DNA from 2 places in the Paenibacillus sp. JZ16 genome. Region 1 is predicted to be linked to the other one. Evidence: riboswitches for the same ligand, from Rfam matches in the RefSeq annotation. Region 1 holds a riboswitch; the other holds the start of a gene.

What was found. Region 1 has a riboswitch for cyclic di-AMP ahead of BJP58_RS14965 (TrkH family potassium uptake protein). Riboswitches for the same ligand answer to the same signal wherever they lie in the genome.
Region 2: linked by a shared signal. The riboswitch ahead of BJP58_RS07205 (C40 family peptidase) and the one ahead of BJP58_RS14965 (TrkH family potassium uptake protein) in region 1 are both predicted to bind cyclic di-AMP.

Annotation. Positions count from the first base shown of each region.
Region 1 is NZ_CP017659.1:3,293,198-3,296,366, forward strand. Features, by position in the region: gene BJP58_RS14965 (TrkH family potassium uptake protein) at 1-1,076, opposite strand, end outside; cyclic di-AMP (ydaO/yuaA leader) riboswitch at 1,141-1,285, opposite strand; gene BJP58_RS14970 (CPBP family intramembrane glutamic endopeptidase) at 1,577-3,169, shown strand, end outside.
Region 2 is NZ_CP017659.1:1,629,723-1,632,891, forward strand. Features, by position in the region: gene BJP58_RS07200 (stalk domain-containing protein) at 1-650, shown strand, start outside; gene BJP58_RS07205 (C40 family peptidase) at 875-1,351, opposite strand; cyclic di-AMP (ydaO/yuaA leader) riboswitch at 1,355-1,485, opposite strand; gene BJP58_RS07210 (hypothetical protein) at 1,745-2,272, shown strand; gene BJP58_RS07215 (ROK family protein) at 2,667-3,169, opposite strand, start outside.

The DNA of each region.
Region 1 (3,169 bases):
AGTGCCAGTAATGCAATGGTCAGTGCCTTCAGCACCCGCTCCTGGGCCAGGCGATAACGGAACATGACGATGTCTTCACGCCCGCGCATCATGGCGATGACCGCCCCCACCATAATGGTGAAGGTTGTTGTTTTGATACCACCCCCGGTTGACCCTGGGGATGCTCCGATAAACATCAGAATAACGATAAAAAATTGCGTGGCCTGTCTAAGCCCCGTAATATCTATAGTATTCGCGCCAGCTGTACGCGGCGTTACGGATTGGAATAATGCGCCGAAGAATTTTCCGCCCCAATTCAGGGAGCCGAGCGTCCTCGGATTGGTGAATTCAAAAATAAGAATGACGATAAATCCAACCAGCAGCAAGGTAGCCGTCATGGTGAGCACTACTTTGGAGTGCAAGGAAAGTCTCCGCTGTTTCCGGAAATCAATCAGATCGGATAATACGATAAAACCGATGCCGCCCGAGACGATCAAAAACATCACGACAACGTTGACTACAGGATCATAGACATACCCGGTCAAACTCCGAAAATCGCCAAACAAATCGAAACCGGCGTTGTTAAACATCGTGACCGCATGAAAAACGCCATAATAAATCGCTCGGCCGATCGGCATGTCAAACGCCCAGCGGATCGATAGAATCAAGGCACCGCAGGCCTCGATGATCAGGGAGTACAGGAGTACTCTGCGAATCAGCCTTACGATTCCTTCCATCGAGGACTGATTCATCGCTTCCTGCAGAATGAGGCGATCCTTGAGCGATATGCGCCTTTTGAGAGCCAAGGCAAACAAAGTGGCCATCGTCATGAAACCGAGCCCGCCGATCTGAATCAGCAGCATGATCACGATCTGTCCGAAGGAGCTGAATGTCGTTCCTGTATCCACCACAACCAGCCCCGTTACGCAAGTTGCCGATGTCGAAGTGAACAAGGCATCGATAAATTCCAGCGGTTCACCTGTACTTGTGGATATCGGCAGCATTAACAGCGCCGTCCCGATGAAAATAATAGCCGCGAAACCAAGCACGAGAATCTGCGGCGGAGACAACCTGAGCCAGTTCAATTTAGAGTTCAATCGGTCACCTTCTTAAAAAAATCAAGAAAAAAAGACACTGGAAAACGCAGTGCCCTTTACGGTCTGGTTCCTGTGCTGCAGCCTACGAGGTTAGCTGACGGATTCGGGCATTTTCACAGGTCGCCCTATTCATTATTCTGGGAATAATGAAATTCACCCCAATTACATGGTTCCCCCATTTTCAGTACGAAATTCGGCTGGAATATTCGGTTCCTTGAAGCATGATGTGATTATAACGCAATCCGGTACGTAACCCAATGCCGTTTTTCACCCAAAAAATCTTTAAAAGAGCGCGAATTGGGCATATTCAAGAATACAAGCATAGGGTTCTCTAACGTTTTCGAAACCTTTCATTCATTTTCATCGATTTGTTTCATTATTCCGGATATTGGGATAAGCTGCTTATGACTTTCATAACTATGTTATATTGACTCTATGCGTTCTTAATCAGGCATATCGAATACCCGTGGGAGTATCAACTTTCTTAGAGGAGGAATTTCATGAATCGTGCAAGAGAGCCCTTGAAGCTGAAGCCCAATCTGAAACAGCTCATCGCGCCTGCCGCAGTCGGCCTGATTCTGTTCCTATTATTTCAGGTGTTTCCGTCGACGAATTCGGATTCTACCGAGATGGCATCTCCGAATATCATATCCAAGGAGCAGGCTCGGCAAGCGGCTTCAAGCTTTGCTCAAGAGTTTTTGCAGTTTACGGCTGCAAAAACGGATGACACGCTGGTTACATATCAATCCAAATCGGAACTTTACGGATATCTGGCGAAGGAAAAGAGACTTTCGGAATACAACAAAACCTATGAAGCCAAATATCCCTATGACGTATACCGCGTTCGCTTCAGCAAGCCGGGTGGTGGCGATGCCCTCAATGTGGACGTGCACATGCAAAATTCAGGCATCGTCGGCTTCTCGTACGATTACGCCCGCTCCAGCTATGACCGGATTGAGCTGAACAAAGGCGATGTACAAAGACAGATGCTGCTTGTGGTCGAGGACGGCATGTCATTAGCCGAGAAGCAAGCTCTTGCGGAGCCTTGGCTCCAGCGAGCGGGTTATGACCTGTCGCACCTGGAGCTGGTCACGCGGGAAGGGGAACCCCAGCTCCGGTATGTGGACCCGGATTCCAAGATCGGCGACTCCAGATTGGAGCACCGTTTCACATTCGAGCAGGGGAAATTACGCTCTTATGAGCCATCTTTTTCGGTTCCGGCCGCCCATTCCGCCTATGTCAACAAGCAGACCCAAGATGCCACGCTGCTGACCCTTGCAGGGTATGGCCTGTTCACCCTCATCCTTGGCATTCTTGCGATTGTGTACAGCGTGAAGACCAGAGCCTACACGTCGTTTAAGCGCGGCCTGTTCCTATCGGCGCTGCTGTTTGTCATTCAGATGCTGAATACGTACAATCTGATTCCCGTTTTCAAATCCGAGGGGATGTCGCAAACCGGCATACTCGGGATGATGATCTTCTATGCGGTCTATTCGCTTATCTTCTCCGCACTGCTCTATTTCTCCCTTGTCGGGGGCAGCGGGCTATGGCTCAAAGAAGACGGGCTTAATCCATGGCCGCGCGCCAAAGAACCTGGATACGGTCATTATGTGATGGATAGCATGAAGCTGGGGTATATGTGGGCTTTCATCCTGCTTGGGGTCCAATCCATTATCTTTGTCGTTCTGGGCCTGACCTTGAATACATGGTCCACCACGGATGCCACACAATCGCCTTACAACATGCTCTATCCTTGGCTCTTCCCGCTGATGGCCTGGCTGGCCGGGATATCCGAGGAGGCCGTCTATCGACTGTTCGGGATCAAAATGCTGAAAAAGATCGTCCGCAATACGTTCGTAGCCAGTTTGATCACTTCGATCATTTGGGCGCTCGGGCATACACTCTATCCGATATACCCTGTAATTTCCCGGCCCATTGAACTGGTGATCATCGGCTTGCTGTTCAGCTACATCTTTTTGAAATACGGGTATTTGGCGGCTATGTTCTCCCACGTCATCTTTAATAGCATCTTGATGGGCATTAGCCTGATCCTGCTCAAGGATACCAGCAACTTGCTGATGGGTGCGTTCTAC
Region 2 (3,169 bases), 1.7 Mb from region 1:
CGCCGCAATCGATTGTAGCAGATGCTGCAAATCAGAATATTAAACCATATCTCATGGTTTATGCCTTGGATGGGAACGGCGAGTTAACCAAGGTCCTAAGCGATAGCAACCTGCGCCAAAAGTCTATTGAAGGCATTACATCCGCGGTAGCGGAGAACGGATTCGGCGGTGTTGTGCTTGACTTTGAAGGGCTCGGATTTAAACTGGATGCCGTGAAGCAGCAGAAGCTGCTCAATGATTACGTCAAGCAATTGAAAGCCGCATTGCCGAATGACGTTGCCCTGTCTTTAGCCGTGCCGCCATTGAACAGCGCCTATAAAGGTTATGATTACAAGACACTGGCCTCTATCGCTGATGACCTGATTGTTATGGCCTATCAGTATAATCCGGTTGGAACCAAATCTCAGGTTCCCGAACCGAACAGTCTGGTGGACCAAGCGATCCAGCTGGCACTCCAAGCAGGCGTACCTAAGCAGAAGCTCCTGCTTGGCATCAGTTTAAGCAGCGAAACCGCCACTTCCGTGGACGATAAACTCGGCTTGGCCAAACGTTATGACCTGAAGGGAGCCGCCTTCTGGCGTCTGGGCTTGTTCCGTCTCTATAATAATGGAATGGAAGCTGCCGTGAATGCCTCTGTTGTTAAGGAGTAACCGAACACCCCCTTGTGGGATGATAGACTTATAGTAACAAAAACGTCTATCGACGTACTTTCGCAGATGACAGACAGTTAGTAGAAGTTTTTCTTGCGATATCAGGAAGTCACAAGCTTCGATGTTTATACTCTCTGATATCTAAAAAAAGAAAGCCTGACAAGGTCATCCCTTTGTCAGGCTTTCTGATTATGTATCGTACTCTAAATGGCTGCGTAATCCAACTAGCTTGCGCTTCCTACCAGCTTTGCATAGTTTTCTTGACTCAAAACACGACGTGCCGTGACATAACGCGGCTCGTAATAGGAATCGCTAAGCTTGCTGATTCTGACTCCCTTGCTGCTGGAAGCATGTGCAAATTGTCCGTCACCAATGTAAACGCCTGCATGAGAAATTCCGCTACCGCTCGTATTGAAGAATACCAAATCTCCAACCCGCAGATCTTGGCGATCCACATGTTCACCGGCTTGAGCCTGGCTTTGGGAAGTGCGCGGAAGATCAATATCGAAATTTCTAAACATGTACAGTATAAATCCGGAGCAATCAAACCCGCTGGTAGTCGTTCCGCCCCATTTGTATGGAGTTCCTACCAATTGCTTCACTTGATACTGAAAATTCGGTTGTTGATCAGCAAATGCTGAAACGGCACCAGAAGAAAAAATAATTGCAGACCCTAGCAAAGTGATGACAAACTTCTTCAAAATATGTTCTCTCCTTCGATGCCTACGGAGTTAGCTAAGGGTTCGGTTGAAGGTTCCCTATACTCTCTATACAAGAGTAATTCACCCAAGACGGTTCCCCCGTTTTCACAAACGAAATTCGGCAAAATTCATTAACGTTTTGTAACCTTCTCTTAATATAGTATACAAGCAAGGATGCTGTCAATGATATCCTAAAAATCTATCGTTTTATGTTTGGAGCTGTCGTAAAGATGAAGAATTTCGGCAGGAGATTGGTTAACCGTCTCACTCAGTCATGACAATTATGTAACTCTGTTCTCCTTTCCGCGCTGCTTTTTTAATTAATCTAGCAACTTTTTACAAATCTATGCGTTTACATATCAGAAATGAAATTAAAGAGGTGATCCATCACTTATGAGTCAAATAACGATGGCAGAAGCACTAGCTGTTCGGGCAGCAATTAACCGTCTCATCAATCAGTTGATGTCGGAACGCTTGAACAACAGCAGCACGATTATTGAAAAAGGGGAGACGGCGGAATACCCTACGCGCAGCGTAGATGCCATTACGGAAGAAATCGAAGCGGCCGCGGCGGATTATAGGAAGCTGGATTTGCTGATGGCAATCTCCAATACCACGCAGACTATTCCCTGGAACGGCTCCGACATTACGATCATGGAAGCGATCGAGCTGGCCAAACAAATACGCAGCGATATCGGACAGCTTGCCCATCTCGGTTCCCGCAAGAAGCTGGAGCGCCAGAGCAGCCGTGGCAGCGGAGACGGTGCCATAACGCTGTTCAACGTCGCCTTATATGATCCAGAGGCTTATCAGGCGCTAGCCCGCAAGAAGGAACGCGAGGTAACCAAGCTCTCTTCGCTGATTGAGCATGCCAATCATACGTCTTTGATTACGTTTGACGCATCCAAGTACATGGAATAGCGACAGCCGCCGGCTCCAAGCCTGCAGGTCACCCCACGTGCGGGTTTGGAGCCGGCGGTTTCCGCCGGCGGGCGGGAAAGTGCGAGCAACCGTTTATTGTTTGTCGGATACAAACAAACCTAACCAGAAACCAAAAAAATCGACTCCAGCGCAAACGGATGACGGTTTACGGTTCACGCCTATCACTTGTTACTTGTTACGGACTTATGACGCAAATAAATGATCGCTCCGTTTCCCGCTCTCTCTATGAATAATTGGAAAGCCGCCCTTCTGAGGGCGGCTTTTGTTGATTTCTCTTTAGCTAGGTAACTGGATACTACGTCGTCATTCCGAGCGCTCTTTCTGGTATCTATTTATCATTGATCCTATTCGTATCATTCTCTTCAGGCCTATGCTACTGGAACAAAGCCGCAGCTCCAACCAGACCAACATCGTCCCGAAGTCCTGCAGGAACGATCTCGTACGTCCCTAAATAGGACGGCATGACCAGCTTATCCGTCATTTCCCGCAGCTGCGGGAACAACAGCTCACCTGCTCTGCTCACACCCCCGCCAATGACGATGCGATCGGGGTTAAAGCTGTGAATGACGTTAACCAGTCCAAGCGCCATGTAATAGATGGCACGATCAATGACCTCCATTGCAACGGGGTCTTGAAGACGTTTGGCCTCGAATACATGCTTGGCGTTCACTCCCGCATCAGCTGCCGCCAGTTCTGATATGACACTTGGCTGGGTAAGCATTCGCTGGGATGCTGCGAGTCCGATGGCTGTTCCAGAAGCAAATACCTCCCAACAGCCGTGGCTGCCGCAATTGCACTGCGGACCGCTGGGATCAATGATATGGTGTCCCAGTTCCCCAGCAAAGGAACTGCTGCCCAGGAACAGCTTCCCATCCA